One region of the Micromonospora sp. WMMA2032 genome, then DNA from elsewhere that is predicted to be linked to it. Evidence: predicted binding sites of a transcription regulator. Region 1 holds the regulator's gene; the other holds the start of a gene.
What was found. Region 1 encodes HrcA, which represses chaperone genes, less so after heat shock. Its sites were predicted from a motif close to GGTTNGCACNCTCNNNNNGAGNGTGCNAACC; they were not measured.

Region 1 (8,885 bases):
CCGCAGTCTAGGGAGGGGCGGTGACCGACGGGGCCCCGGCCGACCCCTCGGCGCGGTGCGGCAGGATGGCCGGCATGGCGGGACGGGCGGTGCTGGTGACGGGGGCCTCGCGGGGCATCGGACGGGCGGTCGCGCGGGCGTTCGCGGCCGGCGGGGACCGGGTGGCGATCCACCACCGGGACTCGGCCGAGCTGGCCGAGGCGCTGCGCGGCGAGCTGCCCGGCGACGGGCACGTGGTGGTCCGCGCCGACCTGGCCGACGCGGACGCGGTCCGGGTCATGGTGGACGAGGCGGCCCGACTGCTCGGGGGCCTCGACGTGCTGGTCAACAACGCCGGCGTCTTCGGCCCGGCGGACCCGCCGCACCCCGTCTTCGGCAGCAGCTACGAGCAGTGGCGGGCGCGGTGGCGGGAGGTGCTCGACACCAACCTGGTCGGCGCCGCGAACGCGGCCTGGTGCGCCGCCCAGCACATGCGGGAGCGGGGCGGCCGGATCGTGAACGTCTCGTCCCGGGGCGCGTTCCGCGGTGAGCCGGCGAACCCGGCGTACGGGGCGAGCAAGGCGGGGATGAACGCGATGGCGCAGTCGCTGGCGGTGGCGCTGGCCCCGTACGGCATCGGGGTGGCCTGTGTGGCTCCCGGCTTCGTCGAGACGGACATGACCAACGAGCACCTCAAGAGCGAGCGCGGCGACGCGGTCCGGGCCCAGTCCCCGTTCCACCGGGTGGCCCGCCCCGAGGAGATCGCCGCCGCCGTGCACTGGCTGGCCAGCCCGGAAGCGGAGTGGGCCGCCGGCACCATCATCGACCTCAACGGCGCCTCCTACCTCCGCACCTGACCCCGCCCTCCCCCGCGATCTTGCACTTCCGGCCCTCGCGATGGGCGTTTCGTCACCTTTGCCGAGTCACAAAGTGCAAGATCGACGAGGGTTACCAGCGGGAGAGGCGGGTGGAGAGGACGGAGAGGGCGGCTACGCCGGCCGTGGAGGTGCGGAGCACCGAGGGGCCCAGGCGGACGGGGTGGGCGCCGGCGTCGGTGAACGCGGTCAACTCGGCCTCGGCGATGCCGCCCTCGGGGCCGACCACCAGCACGATCTCGCCGGTCGACGGCAGCTCGGCGGTGGTCAGCCGCTCCTCTGCCTCCTCGTGCAGCACGAAGGCGGCCGCCGCGCCGGCGATCCGTCGGGTGACCGTGGCGGTGGACTCGTCGGGTGCTCCCGCCACCACCGGCAGCCACGGTCGGCGGGCCTGCTTGGCGGCCTCGCGGGCGGTGGCCGCCCACTTCTCCCGGGCCCGTACGCCCCGGTCGCCGCGCCACTGGACGACCGAGCGGGACGCCGCCCACGGCACGATCTCGTCCACGCCCACCTCGGTCATCGCCTGCACGGCCAGCTCACCCCGGTCGCCCTTGGCGATGCCCTGCACCACCACCAGCCGGGGGACGCACGCGTCCGCGTACCCCCGGGTGGTGACCCGCAGGTCGAGCGTGCCCCGGCCGACGGCGGTGACCACCGCGGCGGCGGTGCCGCCCCGGCCGTCGGCGAGCAGCAGTTCCTCGCCGACGCGCAGCCGTTGCACGGTGGCCGCGTGGTGCCCCTCCGGGCCGTCCAGCGTCAGCGTGTCACCGGTGGGCAGCGCCTCGACCAGGAACAGCGGGGCGGACACCTCAGGCGTGCCCGTTGAAGGCGTCGCGCATCCGGGAGAAGAAGCCGCCCTGCTTGGTCAGCTCGGCGACCTCCTCGCCCCGGGTCTTGGCGAAGTCGCGCAGCATCCGCTCCTGGTCGGCGTCGAGCTTGGTCGGGGTCCGCACGTCCAGGTGGACGTAGAGGTCGCCACGACCGGTGCCGCGCAGGTGCGGCACGCCCCGGGCGCGCAGGCGCAGGGTGCTGCCGGGCTGGGTGCCCGCCTTGACGTCGACGGTCTCCTCACTGTCGAGCGTCTTGATGGTCAACCGGGTGCCGAGCGCGGCGGCGGTCATCGGCACGGTGACCCGGCAGTGCAGGTCGTCGCCCTTGCGGGAGTAGACGTCGTGCGGCCGCTCGTGGATCTCGACGTAGAGGTCGCCGGCGGTGCCGCCGCCCGGACCGACCTCGCCCTGCTGGGCGAGGCGGATCCGCATGCCGTCCTCGACGCCGGCCGGGATCTTGACGGTCAGCGAGCGACGGGTGCGCACCCGGCCGTCGCCGGCGCAGGTCGGGCAGGGGTGCGGGATCGTGGTGCCGTAGCCCTGGCAGACGGTGCACGGCCGGGCGGAGACCACCTGGCCGAGGAACGTCCGCTGCACCGACTGGACCTCGCCCCGACCGCCGCACGCCTCGCAGGTGGCCAGGTGGGTGCCGGCGGCGGTGCCGGCGCCCGAGCAGGTGGTGCAGAGCACGGCGGTGTCGACGGTGATCGGCGCCTCGACGCCGAACGCGGTCTCGTTGAGGTCGAGCTCCAGCCGCAGGATCGCGTCCGCGCCCGGACGGGTGCGCGGCCGGGGACCCCGGCTGCCGCCCGCCGCGCCGCCGAAGAACGCGTCCATGATGTCCTGGAAGCCGACGAACGGGCCGGCGCCACCGGGACCACCCGGACCGCCGGCGCCCCCGCCGCCCGGGGCGAGCGGGTCGCCACCCAGGTCGACGATCTGCCGTTTCCGGTCGTCCGAGAGAACCTCGTACGCGGCGTTGATGTCCTTGAACTTCTCCTGTGCCTCCGGGTCCGGATTCACGTCCGGGTGGTACTGCCGCGCCAGCTTGCGGTAGGCGCGCTTGATCTCGTCGTCGGAGGCGTCCCGGCTCACGCCGAGAATGCCGTAGTAGTCCCTGGCCACTGCGTTCGGTGTCCTCATGTTCGTCTCGCGTCACGCCGGTCGTCGGCCGAGGCCGGCCGTCGGCCCTGACTGGTCAGTTCTGGGCCAGCAGTTCGCCCACGTAGCGTGCCACGGCCCTCACCGTGGCGATGGTGCCGGGGTAGTCCATCCGGGTCGGCCCGAGCACGCCGAGCCCACCCACGATCGTGGCACCCGGGCCGTAGCCGGTGCTGACCACCGAGGCGGCCCGCAGGTTGTCGATCTCGTTCTCGTCGCCGATGAGCACCCGGGTGGTGCTCGGCTCCGTCTCGCCGATCAGCTTGAGCAGCACGACCTCCTCCTCGAGCGCCTCCAGGATGGGGCGCAGCGAGCCCTGGAAGTCGAGCAGGCCACCCCGGGTGAGGTTGGCCGTGCCGGCCAGCGCGATGCGCTCCTCGTGCCGTTCCACGAGCGTCTCCAGCAGCACGGTGGAGAGCGTGGTCATGGCCGGGCGCAGCTGGGGCGCGGACTCCTCGACCAGCGCCTGCACCAGCGGCGGCGTCTCGGCCAGTTGGCAGCCGACCAGCTTCTCGTTGACCAGCCGGCGCAGGGCGGTGACGTCGTCGGCGGGCACCGGGGCGGGCAGCTCGACCAGCCGCTGCTCGACCCGCCCGGTGTCGGCGATCATGACGACCATCAGCCGGGTGGTGGAGATCGGCACCAGCTCCAGGTGGCGCACCTTGGAGCGGGCCAGGCTCGGGTACTGCACCACGGCGACCTGCCGGGTCAGCTGCGCGAGCAGCCGGACCGTGCGGTGCACCACGTCGTCGAGGTCGACGGCGCCGACCAGGAAGCGCTCGATCGCCCGCCGCTCGGCCGGACTGAGCGGCTTGACCCGGGACAGCCGGTCGACGAAGAGGCGGTAGCCACGGTCGGTGGGCACCCGGCCGGCGCTGGTGTGCGGCTGCCGGATGTAGCCCTCCTCCTCCAGCACCGCCATGTCGTTGCGCACGGTCGCCGGCGAGACGCCGAGCTGGTGCCGCTCGACCAGGGCCTTGCTGCCCACCGGCTCCTGCGTGGCGACGTAGTCCTCGACGATCGCGCGCAGCACGGCGAGCTTCCGGTCGTCGAGACCCATGTCCCCCACCTCCTGACGCGGCTGGCACTCGACTGTAGCGAGTGCCAGTCTACGTCGGCACCCCCGCCGACGCGATGATCAGCGACGGACCTCCGGTGCGCCCCACCGCCCTCCGTCGACGCGCCGGGGCCGAACAGCCCTGGTGCCACTTGCCGGCGGGACCTACCGTGACGTGCATGACTGAACCTCCTCGCCCTCCCGGAGCGGGGGACCCCGGCCCCCAGCCCGACCCGACCGCGCCGTCGGCGCCCTACGGCTCCTCGCCTGCCGGTGAGCCGCCCACCGCACCACTGTCCGGGGCACCGGCGGCGGGCGGCTATCCCCCGCCCGGTGACTATCCACCCCCGGGCGGCCAACCCCCGTCGGGCGGCGGCTACCCGCCGCCGGGTGGCTATCCCCCGCCGGGCGGCGGCGCGCCGGGCTACGGCGCCGGCTACCCCGGTGGCGGCGGGTACGGCCCGCCGGCCGGTTACGCCAACAACGACGACAAGACCTGGGCCCTGGTCGCGCACTTCGGCGGCGCCGCCGGGATGCTGATCGGTGGCGGCGTGCTGGGCTGGATCGCGCCGCTGGTGGCGCTGCTGGCCCGGGGCAACCAGTCCCCCACCGTCCGGGCGCACGCGATCGCCGCGCTCAACTTCCAGCTCATCTGGTCGGTCATCGCGCTGGTCGGCTGGATCCTCACCTGCATCCTGATCGGTCTGGTGATCGGCTTCGGCGCCATGATCGTCGGCATCGTCTTCGGCATCCTGGCCGGGGTGAAGGCCAACGAGGGTCAGCTCTACCGCTACCCGATGTCGGCCAGCCTGATCAAGTGATCCGCTCCGGCCGGTCCCGGACGACGGGGCCGGCCGGCGCCGGTCAGGGCAGCAGGTCGCGGACCACCGCGTCGGCCAGCAGCCGGCCGCGCAGGGTCAGCACCACCAGGCCCCGCGCGTACGCCCCGGCGTCCAGCAGCCCCGCGTCCCGGGCCCGCTCGGCGCCGGTCCGGCCGGCCTCGTCGAGCACGTCCAGCGGCAGCCCGGAGGCGAGCCGCACCCGCAGCATCACGTCCTCCATGTGCTGCTCGTCGGGCGTCAGCCGTTCCCGGGCCAGCGCCGGTGACGCGCCCTCGGCCAGCCGCGCCGCGTACGCGGTCGGGTGCTTGACGTTCCACCAGCGCACCCCGCCGACGTGGCTGTGTGCCCCCGGGCCCAGGCCCCACCAGTCGGCGCCGGTCCAGTAGAGCAGGTTGTGCCGGCACGCCGCCGCCGCCGAGCGGGCCCAGTTGGACACCTCGTACCAGGAGAAGCCGGCCGCGCCGAGCGCCTCCTCCGCGGCCAGGTAGCGGTCCGCCGCCACGTCGTCGGAGGGGTACGGCAGCTCGCCCCGGCGCATCCGCGCGGCCAACCGGGTGCCGTCCTCCACGATCAGGGCGTACGCGCTGACGTGGTCCACCCCCGCCTCGACCACCTGCGCCAGCGAGGCGGCGAAGTCCTCGGCCGTCTCCCCCGGCGTGCCGTAGATCAGGTCCAGGTTGACGTGGTCGAATCCGGCATCGCGCGCCTCCCGGGCCGCGGCGGTGGCCCGGCCGGCGCTGTGCCGGCGGTCGAGCACCGCGAGCACCCCCGGCGCGGCGGACTGCATGCCCAGCGAGATGCGGGTGTAGCCGGCGGCCCGCAGCGTCTTGAGCGACTCCGGGGTGACCGACTCGGGGTTGGCTTCGGTGGTCACCTCGGCGTCGGCGGCCAGCCCCCAGGTGCGGTCGATGCCGTCGAGGATCCGGGCCAGGTCGTCGGCGGGCAGCAGGGTGGGCGTGCCGCCACCGACGAAGACGGTGTCGACCCGCGGCGGCGGCGTGTCGCCGAGCACCCGGTCGGCGAGCGCCAGCTCGGCCAGCACGCTGTCGGCGTACGTCTCCCGGCTCGCCCCGCCGCCCAGCTCCGACGCGGTGTACGTGTTGAAGTCGCAGTAGCCGCACCGGCTGGCGCAGAACGGGACGTGCACGTACACGCCGAAGCCGCGGGCGCCGACGGCGCGGCGGGCGGCGGCGGGCAGCGAGCCGTCGCGCGGGACGGGTTCGCCTTCTGGAAGGACGCCGGGCATGGCCACTAGTGTGCCCGGCATGACCTCTCCGGACGCTCTCGTGCGGGTCGCCACGGCCCGTGGGGTGACCACCCTCACCCTGGACAGCCCGCACAACCGCAACGCGCTCTCCACGGCGCTGATGACCGAGCTGCTGGCCGGGCTGGCCGCCGCGGTCGCCGACGACACGGTCCGGGCGATCGTGCTGGACCACACCGGTCCGGTCTTCTGCTCCGGCGCCGACCTGAAGGAGACCGCCGCCGCGTACGCGAGCGGGACCGTGCCCGCCGGGATGCTCGGCGACGTGCTGGTCGCCGTGCGGGAGTGCCCGAAGCCGGTGCTGGCGAAGGTGGCCGGGCCGGCCCGGGCCGGCGGGCTGGGCCTGATCGCGGCCGCCGACCTGGCGGTCTGCGCGCAGGAGGCGACGTTCGCGTTCACCGAGGTGCGGATCGGGGTGATCCCGGCGGTGATCTCGGCGACCGTGCTGCCCCGGCTGAGCCCTCGGGCCGCGGCCGAGTTGTACCTGACCGGGGACACCTTCGACGGCCGGCGGGCCGCCGAGGTCGGCCTGGTCACCGCCGCGGTGCCGGCGGACGGGCTGGACGCCGCCGTGGAGCGGTACTGCGCCTCGCTGGTCAGGGGGGCGCCTCGTGCCCTGGCCGGGGCGAAGGAACTGCTGCGCCGCCCGGCCGCCACCGACCTGCGGGCCGAGATCGCCGAGTTGGCGGCGCTCTCCACCGGGTACTTCCTCTCCGACGAGGGGCGCGAGGGGGTCCTGGCGTTCCGGGAGAAGCGCCCCGCGTCGTGGGTGCCGACCGGAGACTGAGGGGCGGGAGCGCCGCTCACCGGCCGGCCACATCGACGCGGTACGTGGCGGCCCGGTGACGCCGGGGTGAGACAGCCGGTCGGCCGAGCCGGGATGTGAGGTGGCCGACGTACGCTGGTCGGACTGTCGGGACAGGGGGTGCGGGTGCGGACGCGAGCGGCGATCGTGGCATCTGGTGTGGCGGTGTGTGTGCTGGCCCTGCTCGCGATCTGGTTCGTCACCAAGCAGTTCGGTCACCACCTGCGCCTGCCGGTGGCCAGCCGGACCTGCACGGTGCAGGCCGACGGCGAGGTGGTGCTCGGCGCCGACCAGATGGCGAACGCGGCCACCATCGCGGCCATCGGCGTGCAGCGCCGGATGCCCGAGCGGGCGGTGGTGGTGGCGCTGGCCACCGCCTACCAGGAGTCGCACCTGCGCAACATCGCGCACGGCGACCGGGACTCCCTGGGCCTGTTCCAGCAGCGCCCGAGCCAGGGTTGGGGCACGCCGGAGGAGATCCAGGACCCGCGCTACGCGGCGAACAAGTTCTACGCCGCGTTGAAGAGGGTCAGGGGCTGGGAGCGGATGCGGGTCACCGAGGCCGCCCAGCGGGTGCAGCGGTCGGCCTACCCCGAGGCGTACCAGAAGTGGGCGGACGAGTCGCAGGTCCTGACCCGCGCCCTGCTGGGTGAGGCGACCGGAGCGGTGGCCTGCACCGTCGGTTCGACGCCGACCATGCGCGGACCGGCCGCCGCCAGTGCGCTGCTGGAGGGGCTCACGCTCGACTGGGGGTTGCCCCGGCTGACCGCGGGGACCGATCTCACCGGGCTGACGGTGCCGGCGGGCGACGACCGCGACGGCTGGCGCTACGCGCACTGGCTGGTGTCGCACGCCGACGACCACGGCGTGAAGCGGGTCCGCTTCGCGAACCTGGAGTGGACGGCCGAGCAGGGCACCTGGGACCGGGTGAAGGGTGACCCGGCCACGCAGGTGCTGGCCGAGGTCTTCGCCGCGACCTGATCCGGCCGGCGCCGGTCAGCCGGCGAGCCGGCGGCGGACCTTCTCCCGCAGCGGCTCGGGCAGCTCCGGCACGTCGAGCAGGCGGGGTAGCAGCTCCGGCTCCAGCGTGGTCGCGCGGAACACCTCGCCGACGGTCACCCCGTGTGCCGGCCGGTCGACCACCTCGACCGGGTCGCCGGCACCGATCTCGCCCTCGCGCAGCACCCGCAGGTAGGCCCCGGGCGCGCCCCGCAGGGTGAACCGCTTGATCAGGTCCGGTACGCCCCAGAAGCCGGCGAACGTCCGGCACGGCGTGCGCGGCTTGGTCACCTGGAGCAGCGCGGAGCCGACCGCCCAGCACTCGCCGACGACCGCGCCGGTCACGTCCACCGCCCAGGTGCTGAGGTTCTCCCCGAAGACGCCCGGGCGGGGCTGCCGCCCCAACTCCGCGGCCCACCAGGCGGCGTCCTCCTCGGCGTACGCGTAGACCGCCTGGTCGGGGCCGCCGTGGTGGGCCGGCTCGCCGATGAAGTCGCCGGTCAGCCCGGCGGCCGTGACCGGCACCCGGCCCTCGGCCGGACGCTTGTCGATGCCGCTGCGACCGCTCGCGTCGCCCGCCCACTCCGCCTCGGTGACCGTGCCGAGGTTCACCGCCACCAGCCTGCCCGTCATGGCGATCAGCCTAGGCTCAGCCCTTGACCGCGCCGGCGACCAGGCCGGAGACCATCCGACGCTGGACCAGCAGGAAGAAGACGATCACCGGCAGGGTGAACAGCGTGGACGCGGCCATGACCGAGCCCCAGGCCGTGTCGTCCCGACCGAAGAAGAACGTCATCGCCACCGGCAGGGTGTACTTCTCCTGGTCGTTGATGAAGGTCAGCGCGAAGATCAGCTCGTTCCACGCGGTGATGAAGGAGAAGATGCTGGTCGCCACCAGGCCGGGTGCGACCAGCGGGAAGAGCACCTTGCGGAACGTCTGGGCCCGGCTGGCCCCGTCGATCGCGGCGGCCTCCTCCAGTTCCTTGGGCACCGCGGCGACGAAGCCGCGCAGCATCCAGACCGCGAACGGCAGCGAGAAGCCGAGGTAGGTGAGGATCAGGCTGGGCAGCGTG
Region 2 (8,885 bases), 580 kb from region 1:
CCGATCAGCGCCGCGTCGTCACCGAGTTTCGGGGTACGCAGGCGCACGTGCTCCAGGCACGCGGGCAGCCCGTTGGAGTTGAGCCGGCTGCGGACCTGGGCCGCGGCGGCCAGGTAGAGGTCGCGCATGGTGCCGCCGAAGATGACCATCTCCGGGTTGAAGATGTTGACCAGGTTGGCCACGCCGAAACCGAGCCAGTCGCCGGCCTGCCGCACCGCGCTCTGCGCCCGGGCGTCGCCCCGGTCGGCCGCGTCGAACACGGCCAGCAGAGCCTCCCGCCCGCGCGCCTCGGACCGGCCGGCCGCGCGCAGCAGCCCGTGCTCGCCGACCTCGGTCTCCCAGCAGCCGCGCCGGCCGCAGTCGCAGCGCACACCGTCGCGGACCACCACCATGTGGCCGACCTCGCCGCCGTAGCCGCCGTGCCCGGTCAACCGTCGGCCGCCGGCGATGATGCCCGCCCCCACGCCGACGTCGCCGTACAGGTAGATGACGTTGTCGCAGCCGGTCGCCGCGCCCCGGGCGTGCTCGGCGTACGCGGCCACGTCGGCCACGTTCCCCACCGTTATCGGCACGTCGATGCCCAGCTCGTCGGCGAGCGCCGCGCCGATCGGCTCGTCCACCCAGCCGGTGGTCGGGCTGAGCCGGACCAGCCCGTCGTCGCGGCGCACCATGCCGCACACGGCCACCCCGGCGCCCACGCAGAACGAGTCCGGCGGCACCGCATGGTGCATCTCCTTGACCGCGCCGGCCAGCAGCGGGGCGGCCTCCCCGGCGACCAGGTTGCGCGGCCGGTCCAGCTCCCGGCGGTCGAGCACCTCACCGCCGAGGCCGACCCGCGCGGCCCGCAGCCGGTCCACCTCGACGCTGTACGCGTACGCGTAGACCCGTCCCGACTCGGGCCGGACGACCAGTGACGGTCGCCCGGCCCGGCCGGTCTCCTTCGGCGTCCCCTCGCTGACCAGACCGGCGCCGGCCAGGTCCGCGGTCAGCGCGCCGATGGTGCTGCGGTTGAGCCCGAGCGCGGTGGTCAGCTCCGCGCGCGTGGTGGCCCCGTGCACGTGCACGTAGCGGAGCAATGCGCCCAGGTTCTGCCGGCGGATCTCGTCCTGGCTGGGACCCGCGCGCATTGCCACTGCCATGGTGTGTCCGTACCCGGGGTCAGCGCACGCCGGTGGCGGCGGCGCGCCGTCGCGACAACGCGTCGATGGTCGCCGCGGCGAGCAGCACCACGCCGGTGACCACGAACTTCACGCCCGAGCTGTACCCCATCAGTCCCATACCGTTGTCGATCACCGCGACCACCGCGCCACCGAGCACGGCGTCGAGGACCCGGCCCTTGCCGCCGAAGAGGCTGGTGCCGCCGATCACCGCCGCGCCGACGGCGTAGAGCAGTACGTTACTGCCACCGGTGTTGGGGTCGACCGAGTTGGCCCGGCTGGCCGCCACGATGCCGCCGATGGCGGCCATCCCGGAGCAGATGACGAACACGGAGATGCGGATCCGGTCCACGCTGATGCCGGCCCGGCGGGCCGCCTCGGCGTTGCCGCCGACGGCGTAGATGTGCCGGCCGTAGCTGGTGCGCTGGAGCACGAACGTCCAGACGACCAGCAGCACCGCGATGATCGGCACCACGATCGGCACGCCCTTGAGCGAGACGACCAGCACGTTGCGGCTGCGCTCCAGGTTGAGCACGTAGACCGCGAGGCCGAGGATCACGGCGAGCCCGCCGATCCGGGCCGCGACCACCGCGATCGGGTCGGTGAGCAGGCCGCGGGCGGACCGGTTGCGGTGCCGCAGCAGCTGCACGGCCGCGTAGCCGGCGACGGCCACCGCGGCCAGCGCCCAGCCCAGCGCGGGGGAGAGGTTGCGGTTGGCGATCGCGACCAGGGTGTCGTCGCGGACCGCGATGTTGGCGCCCTCGTCCATGAGCGTCAGCACGACGCCCTGGAAGGCGAGGAAGCCGGCGAGGGTGACCACGAAGGACGGGATGCCGACCTTCGCGACCAGCAGGCCGAGCACGGTGCCGATGACCACGCCGGTGACGACGGCGGCGAGCACCGCCACGTACCAGGGGTAGCCGAGCACGGTGACCACGTTGGCCAGGATCGCGGCGCAGACGCCGCTGGCGAAGCCGGCGGAGAGGTCGATCTCGCCGAGCAGCAGCACGAACACCAGACCCATGGCGATCAACGTGACCGCGGCGCCCTGGGTGAACAGGTTCGCCAGGTTGCCGGCGGTGAAGAACGACGGGCGGGCGATCGAGAAGCCGACGGCGAGCACGAGGAGCATGATCACCGCGGGCAGGGCGCCGATGTCGCCGCCACGTACCCGGCGCCAGTAGTTGTTCACGTGGCTGCCCACGGTCGGCGCCGGGGCGACGCCGGCGGGGCCTTCCTTCTTCACGGCGGTGGCGGTCATCGGACGGCTCCTGGGGTGGTGTCGGCGGGCGCGGCGCCGGTGCCGTTGCTGCCCGGTTCGCCGGCGAGGCCGAGGGCGCCGGAACGGCCGGCGGTGATCAGCTCGACCACCTGCGAGTGGGTGATGTCGGTGGTCTTCACCTGGGCGACCATCTGGCCGAGGTAGAGCGCGGCGATCCGGTCGGAGACGGCGAAGACGTCGTTCATGTTGTGCGAGATGAGCACGACGGCCAGGCCGTTGTCGGCCAGCCGCCGGACCAGCTCCAGCACCTGGGCGGTCTGCGCGACGCCGAGCGCGGCGGTCGGCTCGTCCAGGATGACCAGCTTGCTGTTCCAGAGCACCGCCTTGGCGATGGCGACGGTCTGCCGCTGGCCGCCGGAGAGGCTGGACACGTGCTGGCGCAGCGACTTCACGGTGCGCACGCTCAGGCCGGCCAGGGTCTCGGCGGCCATCTGCTCCATGGTCGGCTCGTCGAGCACGATGCCGCTGCGCTTCTCCCGGCCGAGGAACATGTTCTGCACGATGTCGAGGTTGTCGCAGAGCGCCAGGTCCTGGTAGACGACCTCGATCCCGAGCGCGGCGGCGTCCCGGGGGCTGCTGATGCTCACCGGACGGCCGTCGAAGAGGAACTCGCCGGCGTCGGTGGGGTAGATGCCGCTGATGCACTTGACCAGGGTCGACTTGCCGGCGCCGTTGTCGCCGACCAGCGCGGTCACCTCGCCGGGGTGGGCGGTGAAGGCGACGTCACGCAGCACCTGGACGGGACCGAAGCTCTTGTCGATCCCGCGTAGCTCCAGCAGGGGGGTTGCGGACACGGGTGTCTCCTTTGGGCGGAGGGAGGTCTCGGATCCCGTCCGGCGTGGGCGCCGCCCGACCCGGGTTTCCCCGTGCCGGGCGGCGCCGCCTGAGCGGGTTGGGTCAGCTCACGCCGGCGTCGGTGCAGAGCTTGGCGAACGCACCGGTGCAGAGCTCTTCCTTGGTGACGTAGTTGTCGGCCACCACGTCCTTGACGTTGTCCTTGTAGATGGCCTTCGGCTCCAGCAGCACGGCCGGCACGTCCCGGTTGCCCTCCGGGTCCTTGACGGTCTGGCCGGTCTCCTTCTTCTCGCCCTTGGCGAGCGCGATGGCCAGCTCGGCGGCGGCGTCCGCCTCCTTCTTGACCGCCTTGTAGACGGTCATGCACTGGTCACCGGCGAGGATGTTCTGCAGGCCCTCCTTGGTGGCGTCCTGACCGGTCACCGGGACCTTGCCGTTGAGCTTGTTCTTCTTGAGCACCGAGATGGCCGCGTTGCCCAGACCGTCGTTGGCGGCGAGCACGCCGTCGATCTTGCCGCCGGCCTTGGTCAGCTGCTGCTCGAAGATCGTGGCGGCCTGCGCGTTGTCCCAGGCCGGCACCGAGTCGTCGGCGACCTTGGTGTACTCCTTCGAGTCGAACTTCGGCTTGAGGACCGAGTCGTACCCGTTCTTGAACAGGGTGGCGTTGTTGTCGGTCGGCGAGCCGTTGAGGTACGCGATCGACGGGTTCTTGACGCCCTTGTCCGTCAGGCACTTGCTCAGGCCCTCGCCCTGGAGCTTGCCGACGGCCTCGTTGTCGAAGCTGACGTAGTACTGGGCGGAGCCGCCCAGGGTCAGCCGGTCGTAGTCGATGGTGGCGACGCCCTGCGACTTGGCCTTGTCGAGCACGGCCTTGCCGGTGCCGGAGTCCAGGTTGACGATCATCAGGACGTTGACGCCGTTGGTGATCATCTGGTCGGCGATGGTCTGGAACGCGGTCTTGTCGTTCTGCGCGTTCTGGATGTCCGACTCCACGCCGGCGGCGTCGAACGCCTCCTTGAGGAACTTGCGGTCCGCGCCCTCCCAGCGGGCGGAGGACTTGCTGTCCGGCAGGATCACGCCGATCTTCGGCTTCTTGTCGCTGGAGCCGCCGGCCTGGTCGGAAGAACCGCCGTTGTCACCACAGGCGGCCATGCTGCCGGTCGCGAGGAGACCGACGGCCGCGAAGGTGAGGAGTCCCTTGCGCATGTGCACGGGTCCTTTCGGGGGGTGGGGGAGTAGAGGTCGATGTTTTGTTGTGTCCGGCAACGTATTCCGCGCTTCCCGCGCTCCGCAAGAGTGCCGAGGTCAGAAGTTTGTTGGCGGCGGTAACAATTCAGCAACGCGGTTGTCACCCGGCCGACACCCGCGGCGGAAACGCTCCCACCGTCCGCTACGGGTGGTTCAACCGGCGGCGATCGGGGCGGTCCGCGCCCCGGTGAGCGCCACCAGGTCACCCGGCGCGAGCTGCACCTGCAGGCCCCGGCGGCCGGCCGAGACGTACACCGTCGGGTGTGTCGACGCGGAGGCGTCGACCACCGTCGGCAGTCGCCGGCGCTGCCCGAGCGGGCTGATCCCGCCCCGGACGTAGCCGGTCGCCCGTTCGGCCACTGTCCGGTCGGCCAGCGCGGCCCGCTTGCCGCCCACCGCCGCGGCGAGGGCCTTCAGGTCCAGCTCGCCGGTCACCGGCACCACGGCCACGGTCAGCTCGCCGTCCACCTCGGTGACCAGCGACTTGAACACCCGCTCCGGCGGCACCCCGAGCGCGGCGGCGACCAGCGCGCCGTAGTTCGGCGCGTCCGGCGAGACGTCGTACGGGTGCGTGCTGTGCGCGATCTTCCGCTTGGCCAGCAGCGCGGTCGCCGGAGTGCCCTGTCCCGCCATGACCGTCAAGCTAACCCGGCTGCGGCTCCCCGGCGAGCCGGAACGGGCGCCGGCCGGGGACGGCGGTCAGGCGGCGGCCGGCACCGGGCGGCAGATCAGCACGGTGGGCGCACCGGCCACCCGGGTGAGCACCAGGCTGGCCGCCGCCTCGCCGGCCAGGCGCAGGTCGCGGCGCAGCTTCTCCGGCTCCAGCGCCGAACCGCGCTTGAGGATCTCCACCCGGCCGACCCGGCGCTCCCGCAGCAGCGCGCGCAGGCGCTTGAGCGAGAACGGCAGCACGTCGGTGACCTCCAGGCAGCGCGCGTACGGGGTGAGCCGGGCCGCGTCCGCGTAGAGGTAGGCGATCGACGGGTCCGCGAGGGTGGCGTCGAGGTCGGCCGCCAGCTCGGCGACCAGGTGCGCGCGCACCACGGCCGGGTCCGGGTCGTACAGGAACGGCCGGACCGGGCCTACCGCCGCGTCGACCGCGCCGGTGCCGGTGAGGTGATAAGAGGGGGCCCTTCCTCTACCGGAGGCGTTAACAGGGGGCCCTTCCTTCTCCCGCAGCACGGTGGCGCGGCGGGGGACGTCCGCGAGGGGCCCGCACCAGAGCGCGGCCTCCACCAGGTCCCCGTCGACGCTCACCCACTCCGCCTCGGCGCCGGCCGGGATCAGCGCGTGGTCCAGCCCGGGCGCCACCTTGACCACGGTGCGCGGCACCCGCTCGGCCAGCCCGACGACGAAGTCCCACGGCGGCGAGTAGGCGTTCGGGTCGAAGATGCGCCGGCCGGTGCCGGCCCGTCGTCGCGCCGGGTCGCAGAACGCCCCGTCGACCCGGCTCACGTCGAACGTGGTGGCGTCGCCGCACTCCACCGTGACCAGGTCGGCCAGCCTGGCCGCCTCGGCGTTCGCGGCGGCCATCGCCGCGGTGACCGGGTCGGCCTCCACCGCGTACACCCGGATGCCGGCGCGGGCCGCGGCGAGCGCGTCGGCGCCCAGCCCGCAGCCCAGGTCGGCGAGCGTGGTCACGCCCGCGGCGCGCAGCCGCGCGGCCCGCCGGTCGGCGACCGCCCGGCGGGTGGCCTGCTCCAGCCCCGGCCGGGTGAAGAACATCCCGGCCGCCACCGCGCCGAACTTGCCGGCGGCCCGGCGGCGCAGCTCCGCCTGGGTCAGCGCCGCCGCCGCGAGCCCGCCCGGGATCCCGGCCGAGCGCAGCGCGGCGGCCGCCGCCAGGGGGTCGCCGCCGGCCACCCGCGCCGCCGCGGCGAGCGCGGCCGACCCCTCGGGGGTACGCAGCGCGGTGAGCTGGTCGAGGTCCACCCGCTCATTCTCCCGACCCGCCTGGTGGCCGACACGGCGGGCGACGCGCTGGCACTCTCCTTGACGGAGTGCTAGCCGAGGAATAACCTGCGATTAGCACTCTCACCCTGAGGGTGCCAACGCCCGGGCCCGTGCCCGGGGGTTGAGCGCCAGGCGGACCGGCACCCGCGACGACGGCCCCGCCCGGTGGCATGTGGCAGATTGACGCTGGTCGGCATGCCGACCGGTAACGACACCAAGTACCCGGGAGGGTATGCCCGTGACTACCGCGACCAAGGTTGCGATCAAGCCGCTCGAGGACCGCATCGTGGTCCAGGCGAACGAGGCCGAGACCACCACCGCCTCGGGCATCGTGATCCCCGACACCGCCAAGGAGAAGCCGCAGGAGGGCACCGTCCTCGCTGTCGGCCCGGGCCGGATCGACGACAAGGGCAACCGCGTGCCGGTCGACGTGAAGGTCGGCGACACCGTCCTCTACTCGAAGTACGGCGGCACCGAGGTCAAGTACGCCGGCGAGGAGTACCTGGTGCTCTCCGCCCGCGACGTCCTCGCGGTCATCGAGAAGTAAGCAACCGATCAGTGTCGTTGCCCCGGTCCGGCTCGCCGGGCCGGGGCAACGTCGCTTCGAAGGGATACTGATGGCGAAGATCCTCAGCTTCTCGGACGACGCCCGGCACCTGCTCGAGCACGGTGTCAACGCCCTCGCGGACGCGGTCAAGGTCACCCTCGGCCCGCGCGGTCGCAACGTCGTCCTGGACAAGAAGTTCGGTGCGCCCACGATCACCAACGACGGCGTGACCATCGCCAAGGAGATCGAGCTCACCAACCCGTACGAGAACCTCGGCGCGCAGCTGGTCAAGGAGGTGGCGACCAAGACCAACGACGTCGCCGGCGACGGGACCACCACCGCCACCGTGCTGGCCCAGGCCATGGTCCGCGAGGGCCTGCGCAACGTGGCCGCCGGCACCAACCCGACCGGCCTGAAGCGGGGCATCGACGCGGCGGCCGCCAAGGTCTCCGAGGCGCTGCTCGGCAAGGCCGTCGAGGTCGCCAGCAAGGAGTCGATCGCGCACGTCGCGACCGTCTCCGCGCAGGACTCCACCATCGGCGAGCTGATCGCCGAGGCGATGGAGCGGGTCGGCCGCGACGGTGTCATCACCGTCGAGGAGGGCTCGGCGCTCACCACCGAGCTGGAGGTGACCGAGGGTCTCCAGTTCGACAAGGGCTTCATCTCGCCGAACTTCGTCACCGACGTGGAGGGGCAGGAGTCGGTCCTGGAGGACCCGTACATCCTGATCACCACGCAGAAGATCTCGGCCATCGAGGAGCTGCTGCCGCTGCTGGAGAAGGTCCTCCAGAACAACAAGCCGCTGCTCATCGTCGCCGAGGACGTCGAGGGCCAGGCCCTGTCCACGCTGGTGGTCAACGCCATCCGCAAGACCATCAAGGTCTGCGCGGTCAAGGCCCCCGGCTTCGGCGACCGCCGCAAGGCGATGCTCCAGGACATGGCCATCCTGACCGGCGCCGAGCTGGTCGCCCCGGAGCTGGGCTACAAGCTCGACCAGGTCGGCCTGGAGGTGCTCGGCACCGCCCGTCGCGTCGTGGTCGACAAGGAGAACACCACCGTCGTCGACGGTGGCGGTCAGTCCTCCGAGGTCGCCGACCGGGTCGCCCAGATCCGCAAGGAGATCGAGGCCTCGGACTCCGAGTGGGACCGGGAGAAGCTGGCCGAGCGGCTGGCGAAGCTCTCCGGCGGCATCGCGGTGATCAAGGTCGGCGCGGCCACCGAGGTCGAGATGAAGGAGCGCAAGCACCGCATCGAGGACGCCATCGCCGCGACCAAGGCCGCGGTCGAGGAGGGCACGGTCCCGGGCGGCGGCGCCGCGCTGGCCCAGATCCTGCCGGTGCTCGACGACGACCTGGGCTTCACCGGCGAGGAGAAGGTCGGCGTCTCGATCGTGCGCAAGGCGCTGGTCGAGCCGCTGCGCTGGATCGCGCAGAACGCCGGGCACGACGGCTACGTGGTGGTGCAGAAGGTCGTCGCCCAGGAGTGGGGCACCGGCCTCGACGCCGCCACCGGCGAGTACGTCGACCTGGCCAAGTCCGGCATCCTCGACCCGGTGAAGGTGACCCGCAACGCGGTCTCCAACGCCGCGTCGATCGCCGGCCTGCTGCTCACCACCGAGAGCCTGGTCGTGGAGAAGCCGGCCGAGCCGGAGCCGGCCGCCGCCGGTGGGCACGGCCACTCGCACGGCCACGGCCACCAGCACGGCCCGGGCTTCTGACCCGAGGAGTACGCCCGACGTCGGGGCGCACCGCCGAGCCGGCGGTGTGCCCCGACGTGCTTACGGAACGCTGACGAGATTGGCAGCCGGCCCGCCCGGTCGACCAGACTGGACGGCGTGCGCATGATCTCCCGCCGCCACGCGGCGCTTGCCGGTGTCGTCGCCGCCGTGGTGGCGCTCGGCACC

Region 2: a site for HrcA is predicted at 6,506-6,536, ahead of groES (co-chaperone GroES). Genes of this name have one in related genera too.

The regions. Positions count from the first base shown of each region.
Region 1 covers NZ_CP024052.1:5,658,592-5,667,476, reverse strand. Annotated here, with positions in the region: gene CO540_RS26345 (SDR family NAD(P)-dependent oxidoreductase) at 75-836, shown strand; gene CO540_RS26340 (16S rRNA (uracil(1498)-N(3))-methyltransferase) at 928-1,662, opposite strand; gene dnaJ (molecular chaperone DnaJ) at 1,664-2,809, opposite strand; gene hrcA (heat-inducible transcriptional repressor HrcA) at 2,883-3,905, opposite strand; gene CO540_RS26325 (DUF4870 domain-containing protein) at 4,082-4,723, shown strand; gene hemW (radical SAM family heme chaperone HemW) at 4,767-5,990, opposite strand; gene CO540_RS26315 (enoyl-CoA hydratase-related protein) at 6,010-6,795, shown strand; gene CO540_RS26310 (hypothetical protein) at 6,934-7,794, shown strand; gene CO540_RS26305 (MOSC domain-containing protein) at 7,810-8,445, opposite strand; gene CO540_RS26300 (carbohydrate ABC transporter permease) at 8,462-8,885, opposite strand, start outside.
Region 2 covers NZ_CP024052.1:5,082,402-5,091,286, forward strand. Annotated here, with positions in the region: gene CO540_RS23645 (ROK family protein) at 1-1,127, opposite strand, end outside; gene CO540_RS23650 (sugar ABC transporter permease) at 1,159-2,418, opposite strand; gene CO540_RS23655 (ATP-binding cassette domain-containing protein) at 2,415-3,233, opposite strand; gene CO540_RS23660 (sugar ABC transporter substrate-binding protein) at 3,337-4,440, opposite strand; gene ybaK (Cys-tRNA(Pro) deacylase) at 4,636-5,115, opposite strand; gene CO540_RS23670 (methyltransferase domain-containing protein) at 5,182-6,414, opposite strand; gene groES (co-chaperone GroES) at 6,668-6,982, shown strand; gene groL (chaperonin GroEL) at 7,053-8,699, shown strand; partial or broken gene CO540_RS31380 (molybdopterin-binding oxidoreductase) at 8,823-8,885, shown strand, end outside.